One region of the Delftia tsuruhatensis genome, then DNA from elsewhere that is predicted to be linked to it. Evidence: predicted binding sites of a transcription regulator. Region 1 holds the regulator's gene; each other region holds the start of a gene.
What was found. The regulator FNR, encoded in region 1, switches genes on or off when oxygen is low (the NO sensors DNR and NnrR bind a similar motif). The targets are predictions, from matches to a motif close to TTGATNNNNATCAA.

Region 1 (4,206 bases):
CAGCAGCCAGGCCTGCTCCATGGGCTCGAACAGCACGGCGCCCTGGCACATGATGGCCATGATGACGGCGCGGCGCACCAGGTCGTCGCGCGACAGCGCCAGGCCTCTCACCACGGGCAACTGGCCGGCGTCGATGGCGTCGTAGTACTCCTCCAGCGTCTTGGCGTTCTGGCTGTAGCTGGCTCCCACCTTGCCGATGGCCGACACGCCCAGCGCGATCAGGTCGCAGTCGGGCTGGGTGCTGTAGCCCTGGAAGTTGCGGTGCAGCCGCCCCTGGCGCTTGGCCACGGCCAGCGCATCCTCGGGCAACGCGAAGTGGTCCATGCCCACATAGACATAGCCGCCGTCCATGAAAGCCGCGATGGAGCGCGAGAGCATGGCCAGCTTGTCGGCGCCCTGGGGCAGATCCTCGGAAGCGATACGCCGCTGCGGCTTGAAGCGCTCGGGCAGATGGGCGTAGGCGTACAGGGCGATGCGATCCGGCCGCAGCGCGTTGACCTGCGCCAGCGTGCGCTCGAAGGACTCGGGCGTCTGCCTGGGCAGGCCGTAGATCAGGTCCACATTGATGGAGGCAAAGCCCAGCCGGCGCGCGGCGGCCACCAGCTCGAACACCTGCGCGGCCGGCTGCACGCGGTGCACGGCGATCTGCACCTGCTCGTCGAAGTCCTGCACGCCGAAGCTCAGGCGGTTGAAGCCCAGTTCCTTGAGCACCGCCAGGCGTTCGGCGGTGACGGTGCGTGGATCGACCTCGATGGAGTACTCCCCCCCGGCCTCCAGCCTGAAGTGCTCGCGCAGCAGGCCCATCAGCGTGCGCAGCTCCTCGTCCGAGAAGAAGGTGGGCGTGCCGCCGCCCAGGTGCAGCTGGCTGACGGCCTGGCCCTTGCCGCAGTGGGCGGTGTGCAGGGCGATCTCGCGGGCCAGGTAGTCCAGGTAGACCGCAGCACGGTCATGGTGGCGCGTGACGATCTTGTTGCAGGCGCAGTAGTAGCACAGCGATTCGCAGAACGGCACATGCACATACAGCGACAAAGGCATGGCACGTGCTGCGGTACTCGATTTGCGTTGTTGCAGCGCCAGGATATAGTCCTCTGCACCAAAGGCCTCCACGAAACGGTCGGCGGTGGGGAACGAGGTGTATCGGGGCCCCGGTACGTCGAAGCGACGCAGCAGCTCTGGGGTGACAGCGGTCATGGGTTTTTTCCTCTAATACCTTGACTGTGCCGCAGGGCATCGGCCCCGTCCTTGACTCACATCAAGAGTTGTTTGAGGCACTGCTGCGACAATTTGATCCAACTCATCGCCATCCACGAGGTCACCACTGGCACGCCACTGTGCCGCTGATGTTTACTCCATGAACCTTCAGACCATCAAAGCCTCCTGCTCCAACTGCAACCTGCGCGAACTGTGCATGCCCATGGGGCTGGATGCCGAGCAGATGCAGCGCATCGACGACATCGTGGCCACGCGCCGCAAGGTCAAGCGCGGCGGCCTGCTGTTTCGCAACGGCGAGGCCTTCACCTCGCTGTATGCCATCCGCACGGGCTTCTTCAAGACCTGCGTGGCCACCGAGGACGGTCGCGACCAGGTCACGGGCTTTCAGATGGCCGGCGAGATCATCGGGCTGGACGGCATCGTCAACGACCATCACACCTGCGATGCCGTGGCCCTGGAGGATGCCGAGGTCTGCGTCATGCCCTTCGACAAGCTCGAGCACCTGTCGCGCGAGGTCACGGCCCTGCAAAACCACGTGCACAAGGTCATGAGCCGCGAGATCGTGCGCGAGCACGGCGTCATGCTGCTGCTGGGCAGCATGCGCGCCGAGGAGCGCCTGGCCGCCTTCGTGCTCAACCTGGTGCAGCGCCTGCATGCACGCGGCTTTTCCAAGTCCGAGCTGGTGCTGCGCATGACGCGCGAGGAGATCGGCAGCTACCTGGGCCTGAAGCTGGAGACCGTCAGCCGCACGTTCTCCAAGTTCGCCGAGGAGAACATCATCGAGGTGCGCCAGCGCCACCTGCGCATCCTGGACACGGATGCGCTCAAGCGCATCGTCAACAGCCAGCAATGCCAGTAGGGCATGCCAGACGCCCCTTGCGGAAATGATGAAGGCCCGCGAAAGCGGGCCTTGTTGCTTGCGGGGTGACCAGGGGAGCGGATCAGTCGCGTCCCAGTCCCTGCAGGGCCAGATCCGGGTCGGGCTCGGAGACGATGCCGTCGTTGAGGTCGCGTGCCGAGCGGCCCAGCATGATGGTCATGAGGCTGGACAGCATGGTCACGGCCCAGAACGCGAAGAAGGCCAGCGTATAGATCCCCTGGCGGGACCAGCCCAGGTCGCCGAGCCAGTGCAGCTCCAGCGGGTCCACGAAGGCAAAGACCAGCATCTCCATCACGGCGGCCGCCAGGAAGGCAGGCCAGGCAATCCACATCCAGCGTTGGGCCAACATCAGCGATCTCCTTGGGCTGTCGAGGGGCACGTTGATTGTGCGCCCCGCCAAAGCATGCCGCCAAGCCCCACGCAGCCCCGCCGGCCTGTAGGAAACCCTCACCCGTCGCGCATGCCGGAGACGGGGTTCACCATGCAAAAAAAGGCCGCATTGCGGCCTCCTGCAAGGATGCGCGGCGTTCAGCGGTCCGTGGGGTGGTCGTACGCCGGCGTGGCCGCATGGTTGCGGCCTGTGACGGCGGGCGCCAGGCTCTTGGGAACTTCGCGCGCGCCGCCTGCACGTTCATTGATCTCGATGCCGTTGCGGTAGTAGTCGGGGTCGATCACGGGGTCGGCCCCATTGATCGCGATGATGGCCGTGACCACGCCGGCCACCACCACGGCGGCCGGACCGGCCACCACGAGCCAGACATGGGCGAACTTCCACCAGGGCTTGCCGGCGTCCGGGTGCGGAGCGGACGGGGCGGCCGAAGGGACTGCGGGACTCGAAGACATGGGAAACCTCTTTCTTTCAAGCGGCACACGCGGCATGCGCCGCGCGTTCCGGGAACATTACCTGGGAACCAGGAAGACCGCCTTCTCGGACGCCCGGCCCGCACCTGCCGCCACGGCATCGATGTCGAAGAATACGGTGTGCGAGCCCGGCTCGGCGGAACCGTAGGGAATCTGCAGGCGCGCCGCGATGCCGCGCGTCTCGGCGGGGCCGACCTCGACCTCCTGCTCCGAGGCCAGCTCCAGGCCGTCCAGGCCGTGGGCGCTGATGCGGTAGCGCTGGGCCTGCTCGGTGGCGTTCATGATCTGCAGGCGGTAGACATTCTCCAGCTTGCCGCCCGCGACGATGCGCGACAGCGAGGCCCGGTCGCGGATCACGTCCACCTTGACCGACTGGCGCAGCGCCAGGCTCACGATCATGGCCGTGCTCAGGCCGACCAGCACGGCCGAGTAGATCAGCACGCGGGGCCGGAAGATGCGGCGCAGCACCTGGGCGCGCCGCCAGGCACCGGCCATGGCGTTCTGCGTGGTCAGGCGGATCAGGCCGCGCGGGTACTCCATCCTGTCCATGATGGAGTTGCAGGCGTCTATGCACAGGCCGCAGCCTATGCACTCGTATTGCAGGCCGTTGCGGATGTCGATGCCCACGGGGCAGACCTGCACGCACATCTTGCAGTCGATGCAGTCGCCCAGGCCCTGGGCCTTGTGGTCCACCTTCTTGGTGCGCGGCGCGCGCGGCTCGCCACGGCCCGTGTCGTAGCTGACGATCATCGTGTCCTTGTCGAACATGGCGCTCTGAAAGCGCGCATAGGGACACATGTACTTGCAGACCTGCTCGCGCATGTAGCCCGCATTGCCATAGGTGGCGAAGCCGTAGAACAGCACCCAGAATATCTGCCAGCTGCCCTGCAGCGCCAGCAGCTCGGCTCCCAGTTCGCGGATGGGCACGAAATAGCCCACGAAGGTGAAGCCCGTCCACAGCGCGATGGCGATCCACAGGAACTGCTTGAGCAACTTCTTCCAGAGCTTCTCGAAGGTCCAGCCGTTCTTGTCCAGGCGCATGCGGGCACTGCGGTCGCCTTCGACCTTGCGCTCCACCCACATGAAGATCTCGGTATAGACGGTCTGCGGGCAGGAGAAACCGCACCACAGGCGCCCGGCCACGGCCGTGAACAGGAACAGCGCCAGCGCCGAGACGATCAGCAGCCCGGCCAGGTAGATGAAGTCCTGGGGGTACAGCACCAGCCCGAACAGGTAAAAGCGCCGAGCGCCCA
Region 2 (4,206 bases), 1.5 Mb from region 1:
AATTCGACCAGGCCCGCGCCTGGCTGCGCGCCGAGTTCGAGGCGGCCGGCATGCAGGTCCGTCTCGACGAGGGCGGCAACCTCGTGGGCCGCTTGCCCGCCGCCGCCGGCTCCACCCCACGTGCCCCGATCTCCACGGGATCGCACTGCGACACGGTGATGATGGGCGGCCGCTTCGACGGCATCATCGGCGTGCTGGCCGGCATCGAGGTGGCCCACGCACTGCACGAGAGGGGCATAGCGCTCCAGCATCCGTTCGAGGTCATCGACTTCCTGTCCGAGGAGCCCAGCGACTACGGCATCTCCTGCATCGGCAGCCGCGCCCTGTCGGGCAAGCTGGACGCCACCATGCTGGCCGCACGCAATCCGCAGGGAGAGACCCTGGCCGAAGGCATGCGCCGCATCGGCGCCCGGCCCGAAGCCCTGGACCGCCCGCTGCGCGGTCCGAAAGGCACGGCAGCCTTCGTGGAACTGCACATCGAGCAAGGCCCGGTGCTGGAGCAGCGCGGCCTGCCCATCGGCGTGGTGACGAACATCGTCGGCATACGCCGTGTGCGTTTCACCGTGCACGGACAGGCCGATCACGCGGGCACCACGCCCATGAACATGCGCCAGGACGCCCTGGTGGGCGCGGCCCGCATCATCGACGCGGCCAGCCGCCGGGCCTCGGCGCTGCACGGGCATCCGCACTACGTGGTGGCCACGGTCGGCCGGCTTTCGCTCACGCCCAACGCCTCCAACGCCGTGCCCGGCCTGGTCGAGATGATGATGGAAGTGCGCAGCGACCACGCCGGCCTGCTGGACACCTTCCCCGAGCAATTGCTGGCCGAAGTCCTGCCCGGCCTCCAGGCCCTGCGCGTGCGCCTGGTGATGGACGAGGTGAGCCGCTCGCAGCCCACGGACTGCGCCGAGCCGGTCATGCAAGGCGTGGAGCAGGCCTGTGCCGAACTCGGCTATGCGCAGATGCGCATGCCCAGCGGCGCCGGGCACGACGCTGCCTACATGGCGTCCACCGGCCCCATGGGGATGATCTTCATTCCCTGCCTGCATGGCCGCAGCCACGCGCCCGAGGAATGGATAGAGCCGGCCCAGTTGCTGGACGGCACGCGCGTGCTGTACCAGACGGTGCGCGTGCTGGACCGGGCGCTGGCAGGCAGCACCTGAGCACCGCGGGGGTGCACGGGGCCGTGTGGCGAACGCGACGTGGCCAAGGCAGCAGGCCTAGAATACGCATCCACCTCACGGCGGGGCACAACCCCGGCCCTGGGTGCAAGCCCTTGTGGCGCACATTGCGGAAGTCCATATAAATTGTGGATTCCCAAGCAAGATGGCGGAAACACCCCCCCGATCATCGACAGCCCACGTCGCCCATGCGCTGCTGCCCTTGCGGCCCGGGCGCGGCACTGCCCCATCCGTCCCAGGAGTTTCTTTTTTCATGTTCCGCCCACTGATCACCTGCACCGCCTTGGCTGCCGCCATGGGCCTGAGCTTTTCCGCCGCCGCGCAAGCCCCGGCCGCCGACTATCCGAACAAGCCCGTGCGCATGATCGTTCCCTTCCCGCCCGGCGGCGGCACCGACATCCTCGCGCGCGTGGTCTCCAACAAGCTGACCGAAGTCAGCAAGTGGACCGTCGTGCCCGACAACCGTGCGGGCGCGGGCGGCACCATCGGCATCACCGAGGCCGCCAAGGCAGCGCCCACCGGCTACGACATGGTCATGGGCCAGAAGGACAACGTGGTCCTGGGCCCCTACCTCTACAAGAACCTGCCCTGGAACCCGGTCAAGGACCTGGTGCCCGTGGCCCATGTGGCCTACACGCCCATCGTGATCGCCACCGGCGTGAACTCGCCCTACAAGACGCTGGCCGACATCGTGGCGGCCGCAAGGCAGCATCCGGGCAAGGTCACCTATGGCTCGCCCGGCAACGGCACCAGCATCCACCTGTCCGGCGTGCTGCTGGAAAAGGCCGCGGGCATCCAGCTGGTACACGTGCCCTACAAGGGCTCCAATCCCGCGCTGATGGATGCGCTGGCGGGCAACGTGGACCTGCTCGTGTCCTCCGTGCCTTCGGCCATCGCGCAGATCAAGGCGGGCAAGCTGCGCGCCATCGCCGTGACCTCGGCCAGGCGTTCCTCCTCGCTGCCCGACACGCCCACGCTGGCCGAATCCGGGCTCAAGGGCTTTGACGTGAGCACCTGGTACGGCCTGTTCATGCCCAAGGGCACGCCCACGGCCATCGTGACCAAGGTCAATGCCGAAGTGAACAAGCTGCTGGCCATGCCCGAAGTGCGCGAGGCCATCCAGACCCAGGGCGCCGAGCCCCAGTCCATGACCGTGGCCGACTTCGACAAGATGTTCCAGACGGACTTCCGGCAGTCCAAACAGATCGTCGAGTCCTCGGGCGCCAAGATCGAGTGACGCACCGCTGCGGTGCGCGCGGCCCGCGCCCCTGCACCGCAGCACGACATGCATTGATGCAGATCAGGATGATCTGCATCAAGAAGCCATGTGACAGTCCCGTGAATACTCCTGCGGAAATACCCGAATTTCAGGAGAACGTCATGGCATTGCTGGTCTGGGTCCCCGAGCTGGACACCGGGATTGCAGAGATCGACCGGCAGCACCGCCGCATCGTCGACTACATCAACAAACTCTACGAGCTGCGCGCCTCGCCCGACCGCGAGGCCCTGGGCGATGTCATCGGCGAGATGATCGACTACACCGTCTCGCACTTCGTCTTCGAGGAAAGCCTGATCGAGAGCGCCGGATACATGTTCGCCGGACCGCACAAAAAGGTGCACGAGCTGTTCACCCGCCGCGTGATCGAGATGCAGACCCGCTTCGAAGCCGGCGAGGATGTTGCCGCCGAGCTGCACGGCATGCTCTCGCGCTGGCTGTTCAACCACATCCGCAACGAGGACTACGGCTACGTGGACTCGGCCAAGGCCTACCTTCGCATGGCGCGAGAGGCCAGCCCCGCGGCGGAAAAGGAGCGGCTCAAGGCCGAGGTCCTGCATGAGCTGGAACTGCAACGCAAGAAAAAGGGCTGGCTGGCACGGCTGCTCAACCGCTGAGAGGCAAGCCAGCAAGGAAAACGGCTCCCGCAGGAGCCGTTTGCACCTTGAAGGGGGCTGCGCCTACTCGCGCACCACCAACACGGGCACGCGCACGGCGCCCAGCACGCGCTGGGTCACGCTGCCCAGCATCAGCTTCTCCAGGCCCCGGCGGCCTTGCGAGCCCATGATGATCAGGTCCGCACCCGTGCTCTCCAGCACGCGCACGATGCCCTCATGCACCGCATGGCCCTCGCCGACCACGGTGGAGATGGCGACACCGGCGTCATCGCCGATCTTCTTGACGGCGTCCAGCGTGGTATTGGCCTCGGCCGTGGCCGCGCTCAGGTACTGCGACTGGCCGTAGGCGAAGTCGGCGCCCACGCCCGTGAACGGATAGGGGTCCACCACGTAGACCGCCGTCAGCGTGCTGCCAAAGGCCTTGGCCAGCTCCACGCCCTTGTGCACCGCCAGCATCGAGCTGTTGGAGCCGTCCACCGGAACCAGGATGTGCTTGAACATGCTTTTTCTCTCCTTCGTTTGCATGGCGGCTGCCGCAGGGCGCCAGGAGCCGCCGGGTCGATGAATCACAGTCTGCACCCATCATGCACCAGCGTCTTGATATGCATCAACGCTCGCTGCATCAGCGGCAGGCTTTCGGGACCACGGCTTACACGCGGAGTCAGTCCTGGTGCCGCCGGTCGAGCTCGGCGCCCTGGAAGCCCTTGCGGCGGTAGGTCAGCACCAACGTGTCGCGCACGCCGCCCGGGCGCTCGGGCTGTATGGGCGTGGTCTCGTGGATCATGCGTGCATCGTCCAGCAGCAGCACGGACCAGGGCTCGGTCAGCGTGAAACGCTGGCCGCTGGGGCCCGCCGCCTCGAAGATGCGTGTCTCGCCGCCCTTGACGCCTTCGCGCCCGACCAGGATCACGGCCACCAGATCCACGCCGTCGCGGTGCGCGCCCTCGGGCGTGGGCCGGCCGATGCCGTCGGCCGTGTCGATGCGGAACTGGTGGGATTCGATGAACCAGCGCTCATGCCCGCCCGGCGCGCAGAACACCTGGTCCGACAGGCCGGCCAGGGCCAGCAGCAGCCGGCTCCAGGTGGTGCTCTGCGCGGTCGCCTCGCGCATGGGCTCGAACATGCGCAGCAT
Region 3 (4,206 bases), 820 kb from region 1:
TGTTTTCGCAGTCGGCCCCGGTCTCGGGGTTGGTATAGGTGAGCTGAAGGCAGTCCAGGTCCGGCCGGTCGGCGGCCAGTTCCAGCAGCGCGGCGCGCGCATCCTTCCACGGGTAGCGCAGCATGGGGTAGGCCTTGGCGCTGCGCGCGAACACCTGCGTGGGGGCCAGGCCGCCGCGCGCATAGGCACGGTCGCCACGGCCGGGCAGGGCGGGCTGGCGCGGGCCGTCCACGTGGTAGGTGACTTCCAGGTAGTAGGCCAGGGGCAGGTCCAGCACATCAAGCCAGACCACGGGCTCGTCACCGTCGTGGCCATGCTCGTGCCACAGGCCCGTGGGCGTGAGGATGAGATCGCCGCGCTCCATGGGGCATTTCTCGCCATCGACCGTGCTCCAGGCGCCTTGCCCCTCCACCACCATGCGCACGGCGTTGGGCGTGTGGCGGTGCGAGGGTGCCCACTCGCCGGGCAGCAGCAACTGCATGCCCAGGTAGATGGAGGCGCTGGCCTGCATCTTCTCCAGGCCATGGCCGGGGTTGGCCAGCACCAGCACGCGACGCTCGGCCTTTTCGATGGGCGTCAGCTCGCCGGCCTGCATCAGCAGCGGGCGGATGCTCTGGTAGGGCCAGGCGACGGGCTGGGTGCGCGGGCGCGGCGTGTGCGGCGGCATCACGTTGCGCAGGCTGGGCCACAGCGGCACCAGGTTGTTGCGCGTGAGTTCGTCGCGGTAGTCCTGGGGCAGGTCTTCCAGGCGGCCAAGTTCTTGCATGGCGGTCTCCTTGTGTTCAGTCTTCGGCGAGGCAGTTTTCGGCCTTCCAGCCGTACAGCCATTCCATGGCGTCGTAGAAACGCTCGGGCGTGCGGCCCTTCCAGAGGTCGTTGCGCACCAGGCGCTCCACGCCGCTGGCGTGGAAGATGCGGCCCATCTCGCGGGCGGACAGCACCACGCGCGCCGTGCGCGCAATGCGCGAGCGCTCGTACAGCTGCAGTGCCCGTGGCCAGTCGTTGCCGCAGCGCTTGAGCGCCTCGCCCAGCGTCACCGCGTCTTCCAGCGCCATGCAGGCGCCCTGGGCGATGTACTGCAGGGTGGGGTGGGCCGCATCGCCCAGCAGCGTGGCGCGGCCAAAGCTCCAGCGGCCCGTGGGCTCGCGGTCGGCCGTGGCCCAGCGCTTCCAGCTGTTGGGCAGGTCGATGAGCTGGCGCGCGCGCGGGCAGCAGTCGCCGTAGTAGCTTTGCACCTCTTCGCGGCTGCCTTCGCGCACGCCCCATTCCTCCTGCTCACGGCTGTGGAATGTGACGACCACGTTGTATTGCTCGCCGCCGCGCAGCGGGTAGTGCACCAGGTGGTAGTTGGGGCCGACCCAGATGCTGGCGGCATTCCAGCGCAGGTCCTCGGGGAAGTCGTTCTTCTGCACCACGGCGCGGTACACCACATGGCCGGAGACGCGCGCCGCATCGCCCACGTACTGCTGGCGCACCACGGACTTCACGCCATCGGCGCCGATCAGCGCCTGGCCTACATGGAGGCGGCCATGCTGGTCGCGCACGGTGACGGTGTCGCCCTCCTGCTGCACGGACTCGATGCGCGTGCCCGTCAGCGTCTCTATCGCCCCATGGGCGCGGGCGCTTTCGAGCAGCGAAGTGTGGATGTCGGCCCGGTGGATCACCGCATAGGGATTGCCGAAGCGTTCGCGAAAGGCCGTGCCCGTGGGGATGCGGCCGATCAGGCGTTCGTCCAGCGCATCGTGCATGACCATCTCGTCGGTATGGACGGCCCGGCCGTTTGCCAGCTCGCCCATGCCCAGCGCGTCGAAGGCGGCAAAGGCATTCGGACCCAGCTGGATGCCGGCGCCGATCTCCCCCAGTTGCGGGGCCTGCTCCAGCACCTTGACGGCTAAGCCCTGGCGCGCCAGCGCGAGGGCCGCAGCCACGCCGCCGATGCCGCCGCCGGCCACCAGGACGGGCAGCGAACGGGAAGGATTGCTTGTGCTCATGTGTCTCCTGTCTGCGTGGGGCCTCGGCAACTCTGCATCGCGGGCCATTCATGTATATAAAGAGTATGCTGATGATCAGTGTAGTTTTTATATGGCACGGAATCACATCGGGTTTTCCCGTTGCGCAGAACGGGCGCGCCGCTGCGCCACAATCGATCTGCCAGGGCCCCGGCATTCATGCGAACATGCCGGCGGCCCTGCGGGGGCATGCCTGCAAGGCGCATGTCCGCAGGGGACAGAGACAACACACAGCGCAACGCCATGGATCACCAACCTGCAGAACTGGAAAACTATCCCGGCTACCATATCCGCCGCCTCCAGCAGATCGCTGTCGCGGTCTTCATGGAGGAGACGCAGCCCTTCGGCGTCACTCCCGTGCAGTACGCCGCGCTGTCGGCCGTGCTGCGCCAACCCGGCGTGGACCAGCGCACGCTGGCACGGCTGATCGGCTTCGACACCTCGACCATCGGTAGCGTCATCGACCGGCTGGAAGCGCGGGGACTCATGGTGCGCAACAGCAGTCCCACCGATCGGCGCGTGCGCCTGCTGTCGGTGACCCAGGAGGGCCGCGCCCTGCTGGTGGCGGCCGAGCCCTCGGTGCTGCGGGCCCAGCAGCGCATGCTGGAGCCGCTGGCCGATGACCGGCGTGCGCTGTTCATGGAGATGATGGCCGTCCTGGTCCACCAGAACGATGAGTTGGCGCGTGCGCCCACGGCCGTGACGGCGCGCGCGACGCCTCGCCCTGCGGACGGCTGAAGCGGTCCGGCTGCCCATGGACTGGGATCATCTGCGTTTCTTCGGCGAGCTTGCCCGCAGCGGCAGCATGGCCGCCGCCGCCCGGCGCCTGGGCGTGGAACACACCACGGTGTCACGGCGCATCCAGGCGCTGGAAAAGCAGCTGGGCGCCGTGCTCCTGGAGCGGGAAGGCGGCCAATGGCGGGCCACCGAGGCCGGCCGCCAGCTGCTGGGCGTGGCGGACGCCATGCAGCAGGCCGCTGCCCGGCTGGAGCACATGCCGCTGGCGGCGGAGGCCGCCAGCCAGGGGCCTGCGGGCCTGGTGCGCGTGGGGGCCACGGAAGGCTTCGGGACGCAGTTGCTGGCCCCGCAACTGGCCACGCTGACCCTGCGCCACCCGTTGCTGAGCATCGATCTGCTGGCGCTGCCACGCCTGCTGCACCTGTCACGGCGCGAGGCGGACATCGTGATCTCGCTGGAGCGGCCCACGCGCGGCTCGGCCGTTGTCACCAAGCTGGCCGACTACCGGCTCTTTCTCTACGGCCAGCGCGAGTACCTGGCCCGCCGTCCGCTGGTCGCACGCACCGAGGACCTGCGCCACCACAGCTTCATCCACTACGTGGACGACCTGCTGTTCACGCGCGAGCTGCAGTTGCTGTCCACGCTGTTCCAGCCCGAGCGCTTTGCCTTTCGCAGCACCAGCATCACGGCCCAGTACGAGGCCGTGCGCGCCGGCGCGGGCCTGGCCGTGCTGCCGGCCTTCATCGCCGACCGGGACCCCGTGCTCAGCCGCGTGCTCCCGGGCCAGGCCTGCTTCACGCGCACCTTCTGGATGAGCATGCCCTCGGACGCGCGCCGGGTGCCGCGCATCGAGGCGGTCTGGGGCTTTCTGCGCGAGGCCGTGCAGGGGATGGGGGAGCTGCTGCGTCCCAGAGCCTGACAGGCCGGGCCGGTCAAGCCCCTGCCGCTATACTGCCCGCCCCGAATCTCGTCATCCGACAGCAGGATCTCCCGGCATGCGCCTGAAAGCCTTTTTGCGTCCACTGGTGTGCCTGAGCCTGGCCGGTCTGGCCGCTTGCGGCAGCAACCCGCCCAGCCCCTCGGCCGCCACGCCTGAATCCACGCCCGTCACCGCGGCCGCGCCGATCCGGATCGGCCTGGCCCTGGGGGGTGGGGCCGTCAAGGGCTTTGCCCACATCGGTGTCATCAAGATGCTGGAGGCCAATGGCTTCACGCCCGCCGTGGTGGCGGGCACCAGCGCGGGCAGCGTGGTCGGGGCCCTGTATGCGGGCGGCATGAACGCCTTCGAGCTGCAGGAAAAGGCCGTGGCCCTGGATGAAACCCGGATCCGTGACCTGCAGCTGTCCTCGGGCGGGCTGCTGGTGGGCCAGAAGCTGGAGGACTATGTGAACGAGCAGGTGGGCCGCAAGCCGCTGGAGCAGCTGGCCAAGCCCTTCGTGGCCGTGTCCACGCGCCTGGA
Region 4 (4,206 bases), 1.4 Mb from region 1:
TGGCCTATGTGACGCAATGGTGGAGCGAATATGCACCCGCCTCGCGGGACTGGCTCGAACTGCCGGCCGCCGTGGGCCGTGGCCTGGACATCCGCGACGGCGGCTGGAATCTCTGGGCCGGCCTGCTGGCCGCGCTGCTGTGGATGCTGTGGCAAAGCCGCAAGTCCTTGGCCCTGCGCCGCGCCGCCGCGCTGCCGCTGGGTGCGGGCGGCGCCGTGCTGGCCGTGGGCGCCCTGCTCCAGGCCTTGCCGGCGGACGATGCGCCATCGCTGCCCGCCTTCACCCTGGTCAATGCACAGGCCCGGCCCATCTCGCTGCGGCAACTGCAGCAGGCCGAGGGCCGACCCATGGTCATCAACCTCTGGGCCACCTGGTGCCCGCCCTGCCGGCGCGAGATGCCCGTGCTGGCCCAGGCGCAGCAGCAGCGGCCCGATGTACGCTTCATCTGGATCAACCAGGGCGAGAGCGCAGAGACCGTGACGGGCTATCTGCGGCGCACGCAGACGACGGCCCCCTTGCCGCCGGAGCAGGTGCTGCTCGATCCCCGGCAGCAGGCCGGCGGCCATTGGCGACAGCAGGGCCTTCCCTCCACCTATTTCTATGGCGCCGACGGCAGGCAATGCGGCATGCGCATGGGCGAACTGTCGCGCGCCAGTCTGGCCGAGCATCTGAAGGACTGTTCATGAGAATCCGCAAACTGCCCTCCCTCATTGGATTTCTGGGAATCCTGGCAACCCTGGCCCAGCCGACCTTTGCCAACGAGCTGCCATCGCAGGAATTCCTGGCCCAGCAGGGCCTGACCCTGGTGGGACCGCTGCCCGCCGTGGGCGGCCTCAAGGCCTGGGCCGCCTACCGTGACCGCCAGCCGGTTCCCATCTACCGCATGCCCGATGGCAAGCACTGGATCCTGGGCACGGTGATCGATGCCCAGGGGAGCGACGTGAATGCCCAGGCCCTGCAGGCAGCGGTGCAAAAACCCATGGGCGAGCAGCTGTGGAGCGATGTGCAGCGCACGCAGGCCGTTGCCGACGGGCGCGCCGACGCGCCGCGCACGGTCTATGTCTTCACCGATCCCAACTGCCCCTACTGCAACCAGTTGTGGAACGAAGCCCGCCCCTGGGTGGAGTCCGGCCAGGTGCAGTTGCGCCATGTGCTGGTGGGCATCCTCAAGCCCAGCAGCGAGGGAAAGGCCGCCGCCATCCTCGGCGCGCGCCAGCCCGAGCAGGCGCTGGCCGAGCATGCGCGCGCCTATGCCAGGGCCGGCCGCGCCGGCGGAGAAAGCGCCGGCGTCACGCCACTGGCCTCCATACCGCAGGCCCTGCGGCAGTCCCTGGCCAACCACGCATCGCTGATGTCCACCTGGGGGCTGCGCGCCACGCCCGCCCTCATCTGGAAGGACGACAAAGGGCTGGTGCAGGTGCGTACGGGACTGCCGCCAGGGCTGCTCGAAGAGGTCATGGGAACGCGGCCCAGGAAATGAACCACGGCGAGCTTTCCATGGACTTGTTTTCCCATCGAACCGAGACGAAGCCACTGCGCATCGCGCTGCATGCGCCCACCCCGGGCGCGCTGGCACGGGCGCGCAGCAACCTCGCCAACCTGCGCCAGGACCGTCCCGACGCCGAGGTGCTGCTCATCGTCAACGGCCCGGCCGTCGAGGCCCTGCTGGACGCCGTGCCCGGCACGCCGCAGCACCTGGACGAAGCGACCCTGGCGCAGACCCTGATCTGTCCCAACACGCTGAAGAAACTGGGCCGCCAGGCACAGGCCGGCATGCGGGTGCTGCCCCTGGGAGGCATCGAGTCGCTGGCCCTGCTGCAGCAGTCGGGCTGGTGCTACATACGCTGCTGACCCATGATCCCGAGCGTTGCGCTCATGCTGTTAACCCGGCCTTAATCCGCACATCGCACGCTGTGACCCTCGGTAACGCACCCGGTGCAGCGCCCGCCAGCAGGCGGATCGCGGGTCGGAAACCAGCCACCGACTTGACTCACATCAAGCCACAAAAGCCTGAAATTTCATATATTAAATTCAATATAAAAAGCATATTTCAAATGCTTAATTGAGTTTAAGCGACCGCCTTCGCGGCCGCAGAACGATGAAAGACAGGCCATGCCAAAACCCTCCCATGCCCCCGGCGATTGCAGCCGCACGCCTTGCAGCCCGGGAAGTACCCCCACCGTATTCGAACAACAACCCGCAGAAAGCAAGCGCGGTTTTTTGCAGGATCTGCTCGCTGCGGCCATGGCTGCCGTGGCCCTGCCCGTGGCGGCGGCCATGCCGGGGTCGCCGGGATTCCAGCCACCGCGTCGCCCGGGCGAGGCGGGCAGGCGCTACGGCATGCTGGTGGACCTGCGCCGGTGCATCGGCTGCCAGGCCTGCACGGTGAGCTGCTCCATGGAAAACCTGCCGCCGCTGGGCCAGTTCCGCACCACGGTGCTGCAGTACGAGGTGCAGCACGCGGGCAACGAGGACCTGCCCCCGGCCATGCTCAACCTGCCGCGCCTGTGCAACCACTGCGACAACCCGCCCTGCGTGCCGGTCTGCCCCGTGCAGGCCACCTTCCAGCGCAGCGACGGCATCGTGCTGGTGGACAACGAGCGCTGCGTGGGCTGCGGCTACTGCGTGCAGGCCTGTCCCTATGACGCGCGCTTCATCAACCATGAGACGCAGACCGCGGACAAGTGCACCTTCTGCGAGCACCGGCTGGAGGCCGGCCTGCTGCCGGCCTGCGTGGAAAGCTGCGTGGGCGGTGCGCGCGTGATCGGCGACCTCAACGACGAGGGCAGCGAGATCCGCCAGCGCATGCGCGAGCACGCCAAGGACCTCAAGGTGCTCAAGCCCGCCATGGGCACGGACCCGCATGTGTACTACCTGGGCTTGCCCGACGCCTTCGTCGAGGGCGTGGACGGACAGGCCAGCGTGCGTCTGGTCGCATCCCACTGATCGCAAGGACCATCGCATGCAGATCATCGAACTCCTGACCCCTGCCTACGAATCGGCCTGGCTGCCCTGGGCCGTGCAGTACTTCTTCCTGGCCGGCATTGCCACGGGCGCCGCCCTGCTGGCCGCCGCCTGCGCATGGGCACCACGCGCCAGCGCCATGGCGCGCCTGCTGCCTGCCGCCGTGCTGGTGCTGGCCGTGAGCGCCATCGCGGCGCCCGTGTCGCTGCTGGCCGACCTGCACCAGCCCGCACGCTTCTGGCATTTCTATGCGCACTTCACGCCCTGGTCGTGGATGTCGGTGGGCGCCCTGCTGCTGCCGGTCTTCGTGGGACTGGCGCTGGCCTTCGTGCTGGCCTGGTGGCTGGGCCGGCCGCAGTGGCTGCGCTGGCTGGCACCGCTGCTGGCCGTGTCGGCACTGACCATCACCGCCTATACCGGCGCCGAGCTGATGGCCGTGCGCTCGCGCCCGCTGTGGAACACGCTGTGGGTGCCGCTGAACCTGGCGCTCACGGGCTGGCTGGCCACCGTGGGCTGCATGCTGGTGACGGCACGCTTTCTGCCCGCCCGCCAACGCCCCGATGTCGGCGCCCTGCAGGCCCTGCGCGTGCTGGGCCTGGCGCTGGCGCTGTGCCTGCTGGCCATGGTGGCGATCTGGACCGTTGCCGGCTGGCTGGGCCAGGGCCGCTCCTTCCAGGCAGCGCTGCAGCTGTGGCAGCAGTTCCCGGTCTGGCGGCTGAGCATGCTGGGCTCGGCCGTGGCGGGCGCCGCCTTGCTGTGGGCGCTGGCCCAGGGCGCAACGCGCATGGCCTGCCCGCGCTACACGCTGGCCCTGGGGCTGGGCCTGGCCGCCGCCGCCTGGGCCTTTCGCTGGGCCCTGTTCATGGGTGTGCAGGGCGTGCCCAAGTACGGCGCGGGCCTGTACATCTACCACATGCCGCTGGGCGGCGACGGCCTGCTGGGCATGCTGGGCGTGGCCGGCCTGTGCGTTGCGCTGGTGACGCTGGCGACCTGGGCGCTGGAGCTGTTCCCCGCGCGCTCGGCATCGGCCCGCGCCGTCTGACACCGCCGCCCTGACGGCACTCCCCATTCACGGAGCGCGGCCCACCCCCCTGCCGGCCGCGCCACAGAAAGCAATCCATGACCGACAAGAAGAAACTCCCCCAAGCTCCCGAAGACCGGCTGGATGCCGAGGCCGCCCGCCGCCGCCTGCTGCTGCGCGGTGGCCTCACCGCCGGTGGGCTGGCCGCCTTTGCGGCCGGC

Region 2: L1Z78_RS11220 (bacteriohemerythrin) is a predicted target of FNR. The motif match lies at 2,472-2,485, and genes of this name have one in related genera.
Region 3: L1Z78_RS14575 (3-hydroxybenzoate 6-monooxygenase) is a predicted target of FNR. The motif match lies at 2,039-2,052, and genes of this name have one in related genera.
Region 4: dsrO (sulfate reduction electron transfer complex DsrMKJOP subunit DsrO) is a predicted target of FNR. The motif match lies at 1,986-1,999, and genes of this name have one in related genera.

The regions. Positions count from the first base shown of each region.
Region 1 covers NZ_LR813084.1:4,034,473-4,038,678, forward strand. The annotation lists gene hemN (oxygen-independent coproporphyrinogen III oxidase) at 1-1,191, opposite strand, end outside; gene fnr (fumarate/nitrate reduction transcriptional regulator Fnr) at 1,352-2,071, shown strand; gene L1Z78_RS18270 (hypothetical protein) at 2,154-2,441, opposite strand; gene L1Z78_RS18275 (FixH family protein) at 2,621-2,935, opposite strand; gene ccoG (cytochrome c oxidase accessory protein CcoG) at 2,993-4,206, opposite strand, start outside.
Region 2 covers NZ_LR813084.1:2,484,484-2,488,689, reverse strand. The annotation lists gene L1Z78_RS11230 (Zn-dependent hydrolase) at 1-1,163, shown strand, start outside; gene L1Z78_RS11225 (Bug family tripartite tricarboxylate transporter substrate binding protein) at 1,435-2,418, shown strand; gene L1Z78_RS11220 (bacteriohemerythrin) at 2,562-3,074, shown strand; gene L1Z78_RS11215 (universal stress protein) at 3,138-3,575, opposite strand; gene L1Z78_RS11210 (2OG-Fe dioxygenase family protein) at 3,736-4,206, opposite strand, start outside.
Region 3 covers NZ_LR813084.1:3,215,059-3,219,264, reverse strand. The annotation lists gene L1Z78_RS14580 (cupin domain-containing protein) at 1-766, opposite strand, end outside; gene L1Z78_RS14575 (3-hydroxybenzoate 6-monooxygenase) at 783-1,991, opposite strand; gene L1Z78_RS14570 (MarR family winged helix-turn-helix transcriptional regulator) at 2,253-2,747, shown strand; gene L1Z78_RS14565 (LysR family transcriptional regulator) at 2,764-3,666, shown strand; gene L1Z78_RS14560 (patatin-like phospholipase family protein) at 3,743-4,206, shown strand, end outside.
Region 4 covers NZ_LR813084.1:2,663,221-2,667,426, reverse strand. The annotation lists gene L1Z78_RS12050 (TlpA family protein disulfide reductase) at 1-686, shown strand, start outside; gene dsbG (thiol:disulfide interchange protein DsbG) at 683-1,480, shown strand; gene L1Z78_RS12040 (hypothetical protein) at 1,498-1,851, shown strand; gene dsrO (sulfate reduction electron transfer complex DsrMKJOP subunit DsrO) at 2,113-2,946, shown strand; gene nrfD (NrfD/PsrC family molybdoenzyme membrane anchor subunit) at 2,963-4,006, shown strand; gene L1Z78_RS12025 (tetrathionate reductase subunit A) at 4,084-4,206, shown strand, end outside.